One region of the Agrobacterium sp. 22-223-1 genome, then DNA from elsewhere that is predicted to be linked to it. Evidence: predicted binding sites of a transcription regulator. Region 1 holds the regulator's gene; each other region holds the start of a gene.

Region 1 (4,210 bases):
CATTCAAGCGCTTCCGCGCCGGAATTGGTGAAGAAGACCTTGTCTGCGAATGTCGCTTCCGTCAGGCGCTTTGCGAGCTTTTCCTGGCCCGGCACTTCATAAAGGTTCGAGACGTGCCAGACCTTCTCGGCCTGGGTCTTGATCGCCTCCACGAGGTGCGGATGGGCGTGGCCCAGCGAGTTGACCGCGACGCCGGCTGCAAAATCCAGATATCGTTCGCCGCTTTCCGTGAACAGCCAGACGCCCTCGCCTCGCTCGAAGCGCAGGGGGGCTCTTGCAAACGTATCGAACAATGGCGCGGCGGCTTCGGCCATGGCTGTATCACTCCTTGCGCGGATGCGCTGTCAGACGGTTGTCAATAGGCTTCCGGGGTTATCCCTTGCCTGAAAATCAAAAATGCCGCCTCGCGGCGGCAGGGGCACTATTGTCACTTCGCCTGCCGATGTCAACAAAAGTCCGCGTTTCCCGGGCTTCTCAAGCCCTAGTAGGTAGCGACGGACGAGGCCCAAGGTGTTGCCTTTCAGACTCAACTCGCCAGCAAGTTGGGGAAAACCGGAAAATCGATTCGAGATGATTCCCGCGACTCTTGCCACGGAGTCTGCGTGGCACTAGGTTAATCGCTAATTACTAGACTGCATTGCGGCGGAACTAGTCACCAAAAATCAGGCAGAAACCACGCTCGCGGCACGCCCGCGAGGCGGAGAAGGATTCTGCCGACATTATACGCGACAAGCGGAGAAGCGGCATGAACTGGACAGACGAACGGGTCGAAAAACTCAAGAAATTGTGGTCCGAGGGGCTTAGCGCCAGCCAGATAGCAGCACAGCTGGGCGGTGTCAGCCGCAATGCCGTCATCGGCAAGGTCCATCGCCTCAACCTGCCGGGACGCGTGAAGGCCGGCGGCCCGGTCACGTCGGCGCGTTCCGCGCCCAAGCGCACCGCCGCCCCTGCCCCGCGCGCGACGAATTTCGCGACCCGCGTCAGCGCAGCACCTGCACGCGCCTTGAACCGCTCGAGCGCGGCAACCGCGCTGCACGAGGAGATCGATATCGAGACCGCCGAAGTTCTCGATTACGTTCCCTCCAAAAATGTCGTTACACCGATTTCCCGCCGCCTGACGCTGACGGAACTGACGGAGCGCACCTGCAAGTGGCCGGTCGGCGATCCGCTGAAGGATGATTTCCATTTCTGCGGTTGTGAAGCACTGGAATCTTCGCCCTATTGCAAGTTCCATGCAAAGCTCGCCTACCAGCCGGTAAGCGAGCGTCGCAAGGCTTGAGTGTTGCGGCACGCATTCGACACTCAAAAACTACGGGCCTTCGGGCCCGTTTTTTTATGGCAAAACTCAAGGTGGTTCCGGAATAGAGCGCACGCTGTCTAAGAGGCGCTCCCAATCCCTGTTCTCGCGCATTCTCCGGATGTAAAACCGCGATGCGCCCTTGCGGCAAGTGCTCTGAATTTGTCGGCGACGTGCCGCGCCCTTTCTCCTGTCAGGGTTTCACCGCGCAATCCGGCTTTCAGCAGACCGTCTGTCACCTTCAAAAGAACAAGGATACGCGTTTGCGGAAGGTTCAAAATCGAAAGGCCCGACACCATTCCGGTATCGGGCCTTCTGATTTTTTGGGAGTTTATCCCAAGTGAAACCATCGGTTTCGGTTTTCTCAGGCTTCCATTGAATATCCGGCGCCGCGCACGGTGCGGATGACATCCTGCATATGCGAAAAATTGAGCGCCTTGCGCAGGCGTCCGACATGCACGTCGACGGTGCGCTCATCCACATAGATATCGTGACCCCAGACGCCATCCAGCAATTGCGAGCGGGAAAACACCCGGCCGGGAGAGGTCATCAGGAATTCCAGCAGGCGGAACTCCGTCGGGCCGAGGCGCACTTCGCGGCTCTTGCGGTGAACGCGATGGGTCTCGCGATCCAGTTCGATATCGCCGCATTTCAGCACCGAAGACAAAACCTCGGGGCGGGCGCGGCGCAGCATCGCCTTGACGCGGGCCATGAGTTCCGGTGTCGAGAACGGCTTGACGACATAATCGTCGGCGCCGGTGGCAAGACCGCGAACCCGCTCGCTTTCCTCGCCGCGCGCCGTCAGCATGATGATGGGCAGGCGCTCGGTTTCCGGCCGCATCCTGAGCCGACGGCACAGTTCGATACCGGAAACGCCGGGAAGCATCCAATCCAGGATCAGAAGGTCCGGAATACGTTCCTGCAGCCTGATTTCTGCCTCGTCTCCACGGGGTATCGTGTCGACATCATATCCCTCAGCCTCGAGATTGTAACGAAGCAGGACGCTCAGCGCTTCCTCGTCTTCCACAACTGCAATCTTGGGCACCATATACTAACTCCGCAAGCCGCTGCCTGTCTGTTACTCGGTCACCGAACCGAGGGTGTTGGAACTGTCGTCCTTCGGACGCTCGCCTTCCGGCTGGCTGCCGGTGGTCATGTAATAGATCGTCTCGGCAATATTGGTGGCGTGGTCGCCGATACGCTCGATGTTCTTGGCGCAGAACAGAAGATGCGTGCAGGTGGTGATGTTGCGCGGATCTTCCATCATGTAGGTCAAAAGCTCACGGAAGAGCGACGTGTACATGGCGTCGATTTCCTCGTCGCGCTCGCGAATGGCATTGGCCTTCTCGGCGGAACGCGTGGAATAGACGTCCAGCACTTCCTTGAGCTGTACCAGCGCCAGTTCCGACAGGTGCTCGATGCCACGGGCGAGCTTGCGCGGCACGCCGGTGCCGGCAACCGCGATGACGCGCTTGGCGGTGTTCTTGCCAAGGTCGCCGACGCGCTCAAGGTCAGCTGCAATACGCAGGGTGCCGATGATCTCGCGAAGGTCTGCCGCCATCGGCTGGCGTTTGGCGATGGTGACGATGGCCTTGTCGCCGATCTCGCGCTCGGCGTGGTCGAGGATCGCATCGTCGGAAATGACCTTCTGGGCGAGCGCGGCATCGGAATTGACGAGCGCACGCACGGCGTCGGCGCACATCTGCTCCGCAAGACCGCCCATTTCGGCGATGCGGCGCGTCAGAAACTTCAATTCATCGTCATAAACGGAAACGATGTGCGAATGGGTCGTTGTCTGTGTCATGGTCTAGTCCTCCGGCTTGGCCTGCATGCGCGTACCCGGAAGCGGGCACGGCAGAAGCACCAGTCTTGTTCGGTTTCGATAAAGCGCCGGCCGGGATCAGCCGAAGCGGCCCATGATGTAATCCTGCGTGCGCTGGTCGTCCGGATTGGTGAACATCTTGTCGGTTTCGTTTTCCTCGACAAGATGACCAAGATGGAACATGGCCGTGCGTTGGGAAACACGCGCCGCCTGCTGCATGGAGTGCGTGACGATGACGATGGTGTAATTGGTGCGCAGCTCGTGGATCAATTCTTCGACCTTTGCGGTCGCAATCGGGTCGAGAGCCGAGCAGGGCTCGTCCATCAGGATCACTTCCGGGCTGACGGCAACTGCGCGTGCGATGCACAGACGCTGCTGCTGACCGCCGGAAAGACCGGTGCCGGATTCGTGCAGACGATCCTTGACCTCGTTCCAGAGACCCGCTTTCTGCAGGCTCTGCTCAACGATCTGGTCCATATCCGCCTTGTTGCGGGCGAGACCATGGATGCGCGGACCGTAGGAAATGTTTTCGTAGATCGACTTCGGGAAGGGGTTCGGCTTCTGGAACACCATGCCGACACGGGCGCGCAATTCCACGACGTCAATCGCCTGATCGTAGATATCGTCGGTGTCGAGCGTGATCTTGCCGGTGACCCGGCAACCGTCGATCGTGTCGTTCATACGGTTCAGGGTACGCAGGAAGGTGGATTTGCCGCAGCCGGACGGGCCGATAAGCGCCGTCACTGTATTTTCCCGAACGTTGAGGTTCACGTCGTAAAGCGCGCGCTTTTCGCCGTAATAAACCGAAACGTCCTTGCCGATCATCTTGTATGAGACTTCATTCATTTTCTTGTCCAGCGCCTTTTCAACTGCTGCTTCCGACAACATGTTCATTGCTCAAGCTCCCTCTACCAGCGCCGTTCGAAGCGGCGACGCAACAGGATTGCGCCAACATTCATGACGATGAGGAACAGAAGCAGGATGATGATAGCGCCGGATGTCCTTTCGACAAAGGCGCGCTCGGCTTCGTTCGCCCACATGTAAATCTGCACCGGCAGGGCCGTGGACGGATCCATCGGCGTTGTCGGATA
Region 2 (4,210 bases), 250 kb from region 1:
AAAATCGAAGAAATAGGGCAGGCGCTCGAAGAACTTGCCTGAATTCGCCTCGTTGGCAAAATTCAGCGATGCCGCGAGAATGACTAGAAAGACCACGAGCGAAATGACGGTATAGACCCGCCGCGTCGCAAGCTGCTGTTGATAATGACGCATGACCGTTCGGGACGATGCGCTCAATCCCTCGGGCGTGAGGGTACCCTGTTGCAGTGTGGTCGCCATGCCGCTTTTCCTTTATTGGCAAAAAGCGGCGATGCCATAGGGCACCGCCGCTTTCAGAACATTCCGTCAGGATCAGCCGCCGATAACGGATTTACGGGCGTCGATGATCGTCTGGTAGAAGGACGGATCGACCTTGATGTAGGCGGTGTTCTTGCCCTGCGTGTAGGCCTGGAAGCAGGCGAGGTCCTTCTTGGGCAGTTCCATGAAGTAGTCTTCAACCTTCTGCTTCATGCTGTCGCCGAGCTTGTTGGTGACCATCAGCGGGCCGTTCGGGATCAGCGGCGACTTCCAGACTTCGACGATATCGTCCATGTCGAGGTTGCCCTTCTTGACCATCTGGTGAAGGTTGCCGCCCGAGTAGCCTTCTTCCCACTTGCCGACGCCCGAACCGAAGGTGGTGCCAACGTCGAACTTCTTGTCGAGAACGGCGAGAACGAGGTTCTCATGGCCGCCGCCGAAGCCGGTTTCAGAGAAATATTCCTTGATCGGCGTGCCGGTTTCCTTGGGGATCGCCACGTTCGGAACGAGGAAGCCGGAGGTGGAATCCGGGTCGGCGAAGCCGATCTTCTTACCCTTGGCATCGGCCAGCTTCTTGATGCCGCTGTCCTTGCGGGCAACCATGATGGTGTAATAGCCGCTGGAGCCGTCAGAACCCGTATAGGTCAGGATCGGGTCGACAGCCTTGGGGTCGGCCAGGGCGATCTTGGCGTAGGAGGACGCGCCCATGGAAGCGATGTCGATGGTGCCGCCGAGAAGACCCTGGATGACGCCGTTATAGTCCGGCGACGGGAAAACCTGAACTTCGGCAACGCCGGTCGCGGCCTTCAGGCCATCGGCAACGCACTTGGTGTTGCGGATCTGGTCGGCTTCGTTTTCAGAGCCGTCGAGACCGATGCGCAGAACCTTGACGTCCTGAGCCATGGCGGAACCGGCCAGAACGCCAAGCGCGACTGCCGAAAGAAGGACTTTCTTCAACATGGACTTTCTCCTGTTTCCCGGCGAGCCGGAGTTTGTTGTGAAGTATCGGCCCTTGACGCGGGCGCAAACGATGCTGAGCGGTTCCTCAGAGCCCGGCGAGAGCGAGCGGTTCGGGGCCGGCAGATTGCTGCACCGGACGCGCGGGAAGCTGCGCGCCGGGAATATTTATGCTGGTCGAGGTCATGGTCTCGTCGATGCCCGACCCTTGAGAGTCGGTTCCGTAAATCTCCGTGACGGCCGCAGCCGTCAGCTCAGTAGGGGTTCCGTCGAAGACGACGCGGCCCTGAGACATGCCGATGATGCGTTCGCAATAATTGCGTGCCGTATCCAGCGTATGCAGGTTGGTGATGACCGTAATGCCTTCGCGCTCATTGATGTCGCGCAGCGCGTCCATCACGATCTTGGCGTTCAGCGGGTCGAGGGAAGCGATCGGCTCATCGGCGAGAACCATCTTCGGAGACTGCATCAGGGCGCGGGCGATGGCGACGCGCTGCTGCTGACCGCCGGAAAGCGTGCCGGCAGCCTGCATGGCCACATGCTCGATGCCGAGCCTTTCCAGGGCGGCGATGGCCATCAGGCGCTCGTCATTGGTGAAGATGTTGAACAGGCTGAGCGCCGTCGAGCGGTGATTGAGGCGACCGAGCATGACATTGGTGAGCACATCGAGGCGCGGCACCAGATTGAACTGCTGGAAAATCATGGCGCAGTCGCGCTGCCAGCTGCGAAGCGCCGCGCCCTTCAGCGCCGAAACTTCCGTGTCGTTGAAATGGATGGAACCCGAGGACGGATCGACGAGGCGGTTGATCATGCGCAGCAGCGTCGATTTTCCCGCACCCGAGCGTCCGATAACGCCAACCATCTGGCCCTGCGGAATTTCGACATTCACGGAATCGACCGCAGTGTGGTTGCCAAAGCGGCGCGTGACTTGCTTCAGGTGAAAGCTCATTTCCCCGTCCAATCTTCTTTTTGACGGGGTTCGGCGTAACAGCGGTGCGTGAAGTGTGGATGTCAGTTTGATGAATAAAATATTACAGATTTCACGGATCTCGCATCCGCCTGTTCGCCGACAAAGCTTTCGGGAGGAATCTTGGACCGTTCAATTCCGCGTGTCTTTTTTAATCGCATAAACAAAAATCCCGGGGGTGCCCCGGGATTTGCAGGTGTTCGGCAGAGGGAGATTTCATCCGCCATATTTCGCGACAAAACCCTCGGCGTCCAGATTACGGAAATCCTCGAGAGCGACGCGCAATGCCGCGTGGTCCCAGTCCCACCATTTCAGATTATCCATTTGCCGGCCCAGTTCCGCCGGGAAGCGCTCCCGGATCAGCCGGGCGGGCACGCCGCCGACGATGGTATAGGGCGCGACGTCTTTTGAGACGACTGCACCCGCCCCGATCACCGCACCGTTTCCCACCGTGACACCGGGCAGGATCGTCGCACCATGACCGATCCACACATCGTGGCCGATGACGACGCGTTTGGCGCGGCGGGCGGCAAAGAAGTCCGTCTCATCCTCCGCATCGTCCCAATAGTTGTGGGCACGATAGGTGAAGTGATGCAGCGTCGCCCGCTGCATCGGGTGATTGGTGGCGTTGATGCGGACGGAGGCGGCGATGTTGACGAATTTGCCGATGGTGGCGCACCAGATCGCACCGTCCTGCATGATATAGGAGTAATCGCCCATCTCGACCTCCTCTATACGGCAGCGTTCCGAAACTTCGGTATAGCGACCGATCGAAGAGTTGATGACACGGGCGCTTTCGTGGATGACGGGTTCCAGACCCACCTTGACGCTCATGCCGCTGCCTTTCTGGGAGAAAACTGTGAGACGTCCAGAATGCGGTCGGCCACGGCTTCCCGCACCTCCTCGTCATGGAAAATGCCGAGCAGTGCCGTGCCCTTCTGTTTTTTCTCGACGATCATATCGACGACGACACGCCGGTTGAGGGCGTCCAGCGAGGCCGTCGGTTCGTCCAGAAGCAGGATCGCATGGTCGGTGATGAAACCGCGCGCGATATTCACGCGCTGCTGTTCGCCGCCCGAAAAGGTTGCCGGCGGCAGTGACCATAGTTCCCGTGGCAGGTTGAGCTTCGAAAGCAGCATGGCTGCGTGTTCGCGGGCTTCATCGGCGGCAACCTTGCGCGCCAGAAGCGGTTCGGCAACGACATCTATGGCAGCGACACGCGGCACGGTGCGCAGGAACTGGCTGACATAACCGATGGTGCGGTGACGGATATCGAGGATCGTGCGCGGCGAGGCGTTGCCGATATCGACGACCTGGCCCTCATGACGAACGAGAATCTGCCCGCTGTCGATGGCGTAGTTGCCATAGAGCATTTTCAGGATCGAGCTTTTGCCGATGCCGGAGGGACCGCCCAGTACGACACATTCGCCGCCGCAAACGGAGAAATTGACATCGCGCACAACGGGCAGTTCGATACCGTCGCGAAGATGCATGGTGAAGCTTTTGAAGACTTCCGAAACGATAAGAGGCGTCGGCATGGCGTCAAACCTGCAGAATAGAGGAAACAAGCAATTGCGTATAGGGCTCGCGCGGGTCGTCCAGCACCCGGTCGGTCAGGCCGTGCTCGATGACATCGCCGCCCTTCATCACCATCATGCGATGGGAAAGCAGCCGCGCCACCGCCAGATCATGGGTGACGACCACGACAGCAAGACCGAGATCGTTGACGAGACCGCGGACCAGATCAAGCAGGCGCGCCTGCACGGAGACATCGAGGCCGCCGGTCGGTTCGTCCATGAAGACGAGGCGCGGCGAGGTGACGAGGTTGCGGGCGATCTGCAGGCGCTGGCGCATGCCGCCGGAAAAGGCGCGTGGTTGGTCGTCGATGCGGTCGGTGCCGATTTCCACCCGCTCCAGCCATTCGCTGGCCGATTGCCTGATATTGCCGTAATGCCGGTTGCCGACGGCCATCAGCCGCTCGCCGACATTGGCGCCGGCCGAAACCGCCATGCGCAGCCCGTCCGCCGGGTTCTGGTGCACGAAACCCCA
Region 3 (4,210 bases), on a different contig from region 1:
CGCCAGAACGAGATAACGCCCGACCTTGGCGATGGTGACCAGCAGCAGGAAGACCGGCAGCGGTTCCTTCATGATGCCGGCGGCGACCGTCAGCGGATCGCCGATCAGCGGCGCCCAGCTGATGAGCAGTGACCATTTGCCATAACGACGATACCAGTTCTGGGCGCGCTCCAGCGCCGCCTCACCGACCGGAAACCAGCGTTCATGCCGAAAGCGCTCGATGCCTCGGCCGAGCAGCCAGTTCGCAAAGGAGCCGGCGACATTGCCGGCGCTGGCCACGACGACCAGCAGCCAGACGGGCTGCGATTTCAAAACGATGAGGCCGGCCAGTGCGGCCTCCGACTGCATGGGCAGAATGGTCGCCGCGATAAACGCCGTCAGGAACAAACCCGCATATACCGCCAGATCGGCCATTGCCCGCCCTTCATCATCCGCGAATCCCGCGCTGCCCCTGAAGTGGCGGATGAGGGCGGCGGCGGTCAAGCGCATCCTGAGCCTGAAGACGGGTTCTCAAGCCGAATTCGCGGCGATGGCGCGCACGATATCGTCATGATCCACCGCGAGAAGCGCCTTGTGGATGGATAGTTGCCGGCTGGCACCGGAAGCCGACAGGATGACGATCACCGTTTCGCGTGGTGGGCAATCCGGCAGGGAGCAGGAAAGCTCGCTGACGGTGATAATGTCTTCGGGGTAGAGATGCAGCAGATCGCGGGACCATTGCTTCAGAAGACGGGCCTGCGAGACGATTGCCGAGCCGCTACGCGCAAGCGGATTGTTCATGCCCTGCCCTTTCGCCCCGCCCGCGAGGCCAACGTATCGAAGAGAGCGCGGATCGGCTGCTGCGGCATATCCATGCCGATCAGCACGATGCGCGTGGAACGATTGCCATCCGGCCAGCGCTCCAGGCGGGTCAATGGATAAAGCCGGTGCTGCACCGCATGGGCGACAACCGGCCGCTCCGGGTCATCCGTCGCGCCGAAAATTCCCTTGAGCCGCAACAGGCCGGAATGCACATTGCTGGTGACGAGCTCCAGAAAAGTGACGATCGCCTGCGGATCGAAAGCGCCGTCGAAGGTGAGATCGAAAGCCTCGACCCCGACCCCATGGCGATTGATATCGTGCTGGTGGGCGGCATGAAGGCTCAGCCTGTCGGCCGCAAGCCACCCCGGCGCATCCTCCGGCTTGCCGCGCAGCGAATAATCCGACGCTGCAAACAACGACATCAGATCGAAATCGGCGGCATTACGGTCATGAAACGATGCCGCAGGATTGAGATCCGCGAGGCTTTCGCGGTCCACGGCCGCAGCATCGGCAAGATCGGTTTTCGTCAGAACGATATGATCGGCGAAGGCAAGCTGTTTCCAGCCTTCGATAAAACTGTCGAGCATCGCCGGACCGGAGACAACGTCGAAAGCCGTGACCACGCCTGAAAGGTGGAAATGCCGGGCCACGATGTGATCGCGCAGGCCAAGCGCCGGCGTGCCACCGGCGATCAGGCTGTTGATGATCGGCGCGGGATCGGCAAGGCCGGTGGTTTCGATGACGACCCGCGATACTTCCGGCATCATCCCTTCCAGAAAGGCCTGATGCAGCTCGTAAAGCGAGGTGCGGATATCGCTGGTGGCCGTACAGCAGATGCAGCCCGTCGTCGTTCTGAAATATCGTTCAGAACCCGTTCGCACCAGACCGTGATCGATGGGCACCGAGCCGAATTCATTGACGATGACCGCGGCATCGCGCATGGACGGCTCAGTCAGAAGCGCGTTCAGCAACGTCGTCTTGCCCGCGCCCAGAAAACCGGTCAGCAGGGTAACCGGCACCGTGCGGACAGGTGGCGCGACGGCCGAATCGTCCCTGGAATCGACCGCATTTTTCCGCTTCATTCCGAACACATCCGCACCTTCGCCATCCATAAATTCGCCGCACCATAATACGTAATGTAATAACATATCAATGACGATTATTGGATTTCCGGCGGGAGCTAATCCCGCGCCGGCATTCCCCTAACGGTCGGGCGCATGAAAAAACCATGGAACGCAGGAAATGGAATAATAAATCCGTTTCCTTCACTTTCGTTTTAATCGTTCCACGTTCTCTTGCATTTTCGTTAGAGTTCGCTTTTAATCAGATCGCTAGTACAGAAAAGATCGCCCGCAGCCGGATCGAGGAGGAACGACTGCAATAAGGGGCTGTATCTTTTACTGTTTTCATAACGGGAGGAATGACCTTGAAAAAACTCAGCTACCGCCTCGCCGCGGCATCCGCGCTTTCGTTTTTTGTCACATCGAATGCATATGCAGTAACGGACATTCAGTGGTGGCACGCCATGACCGGCGCCAATAACGAGGTCGTGGATACGCTTGCCAAAGAATTCAACGATAGCCAGAAAGAATACAAGATCACGCCCGTCTTCAAGGGCACCTATCCGGAAACCCTAAATGCCGGCATTGCGGCGTTCCGCGCCAAACAGCCGCCGGCGATCATTCAGGTCTTCGACGCCGGTTCGGGCGTGATGATGGGTGCTGCCGGCGCCATCAAGCCGGTGGCCGACGTGCTGAAGGAAGGCGGCTATACCTTCAACAAGGCCGACTATCTGGCCGGCATCGTGGCCTATTATTCCAAGCCTGACGGCACCATGCTGTCCTTCCCCTATAATTCGTCCTCGCCGATCCTCTATTACAACAAGGATGTCTTCCAGAAGGCCGGCCTCGACGCCGCCAACCCGCCGAAGACCTGGCCGGAAGTTTTCGAAGCCGCCAAGAAGATCAAGACCAGCGGTGCGGCCCAATGCGGTTTCACCTCCACCTGGCTCACCTGGATTCAGACCGAAAACTTCGCCGCCTGGAACAACGTCTCCTATGGCAGCAATGAAAACGGCCTTGGCGGCACGGATGTGAAGCTTGCGGTCAATGCACCGCTCTTCGTCGAGCATTTCCAGGCGATTGCCGATCTCGCCAAGGACGGCACCTTCCGTTATGGCGGCCGCACCTCGGAAGCCAAGCAGCTGTTCATGTCCGGCGAATGCGGCATCCTGACCGAATCTTCTGGCGGCCTTGGCGATATCGTCAAGACCGGCATGAATTACGGCATCGGCCAGCTTCCCTATTATGAGGGCCATGGTCCGCAGAACACCATTCCCGGCGGCGCCAGCCTCTGGGTCTTCGGCGGCAAGAGCGACGCCGAATATAAGGGCGTAGCCGAGTTCTTCCACTTCCTCTCCCAGACCAATATCCAGGCGCGCCTGCATCAGGTCTCCGGCTATATGCCCGTGACCATCGCGGCCTATGAGGAAACCAAGAAATCCGGCTTCTACGACAAGAACCCCGCCCGTGAAACGCCGCTGCTGCAGATGATGGGCAAGCCGCCGACAGAAAACTCCAAGGGCGTGCGTCTCGTGAACCTGCCGCAGGTGCGCGACATCATGAATGAAGAGTTCGAGGCGATGCTGGCCGGCAAGCAGGACGCGAAAGCGGCACTCGACAAGATCGTCGAGCGCGGCGATGCGGCCATCAAACAGGCTGCCGGCAACTAAACGATCCCCTGCCCCGCCCGCATCCTCAAAAGGGTGCGGGCGGCATTCCCATTTCATCAGGAGATCGCCGTGCAAAGCGTCGTATTCCCCAACAAGATCCTGCCCTATCTGCTGGTCGCGCCGCAGATCATCCTCACGGTGATCTTTTTCTTCTGGCCGGCAAGCCAGGCGCTTTACCAGTCGACCATGCGCGAGGACGCCTTCGGGCTGAACAGCAATTTCGTCGGGCTGGCGAATTTTTCCGCCGTGCTGTCGGATGAAAGCTATCTGAACTCGCTGCAGGTCACCGTCATCTTCAGCATCCTGACCGCGCTCGTCTCCATGGGGCTGGCGCTGCTTCTGGCGACGGCGGCGGACCGCGTGGTGCGCGGCAAGGGTTTTTACCGCACCATGATGATCATGCCCTATGCCGTCGCCCCCGCGGTGGCCGGCATGTTGTGGCTCTTCATGTTCAACCCGGCCATGGGCACCTTCTCCTACATCCTGCGCCGCAACGGCATCATGTGGGACCCGCTGCTCAACGGCGATCAGGCCATGCTGCTCGTCGTCGCGGCGGCGGCGTGGAAGCAGATCAGCTACAATTTCCTGTTTTTTGTCGCAGGCTTGCAGGCAATTCCTAAATCATTGCTGGAAGCAGCCTCCATCGACGGCGCGCGCGGTTCGCGGCGCTTTTGGACC

The links. The regulator PhoB, encoded in region 1, activates phosphate uptake and scavenging genes when phosphate is short. The targets are predictions, from matches to a motif close to TGTCATNNANCTGTCAT.
Region 2: phnC (phosphonate ABC transporter ATP-binding protein) is a predicted target of PhoB. The motif match lies at 2,203-2,219, and genes of this name have one in related genera.
Region 3: ugpB (sn-glycerol-3-phosphate ABC transporter substrate-binding protein UgpB) is a predicted target of PhoB. The motif match lies at 1,943-1,959, and genes of this name have one in related genera.

Annotation. Positions count from the first base shown of each region.
Region 1 covers NZ_JBNWCN010000001.1:363,689-367,898, reverse strand. Annotated here, with positions in the region: gene ACQZ60_RS01820 (aspartate aminotransferase family protein) at 1-314, opposite strand, end outside; gene ACQZ60_RS01815 (GcrA family cell cycle regulator) at 746-1,279, shown strand; gene phoB (phosphate regulon transcriptional regulator PhoB) at 1,662-2,345, opposite strand; gene phoU (phosphate signaling complex protein PhoU) at 2,376-3,101, opposite strand; gene pstB (phosphate ABC transporter ATP-binding protein PstB) at 3,198-4,013, opposite strand; gene pstA (phosphate ABC transporter permease PstA) at 4,028-4,210, opposite strand, start outside.
Region 2 covers NZ_JBNWCN010000001.1:113,776-117,985, forward strand. Annotated here, with positions in the region: gene phnE (phosphonate ABC transporter, permease protein PhnE) at 1-219, opposite strand, end outside; gene phnD (phosphonate ABC transporter substrate-binding protein) at 292-1,197, opposite strand; gene phnC (phosphonate ABC transporter ATP-binding protein) at 1,283-2,143, opposite strand; gene ACQZ60_RS00545 (transferase hexapeptide repeat family protein) at 2,378-2,995, opposite strand; gene phnL (phosphonate C-P lyase system protein PhnL) at 2,992-3,699, opposite strand; gene phnK (phosphonate C-P lyase system protein PhnK) at 3,704-4,210, opposite strand, start outside.
Region 3 covers NZ_JBNWCN010000004.1:11,885-16,094, forward strand. Annotated here, with positions in the region: gene ACQZ60_RS17650 (YqaA family protein) at 1-414, opposite strand, end outside; gene ACQZ60_RS17655 (hypothetical protein) at 511-780, opposite strand; gene ACQZ60_RS17660 (CobW family GTP-binding protein) at 777-1,883, opposite strand; gene ugpB (sn-glycerol-3-phosphate ABC transporter substrate-binding protein UgpB) at 2,222-3,532, shown strand; gene ugpA (sn-glycerol-3-phosphate ABC transporter permease UgpA) at 3,602-4,210, shown strand, end outside.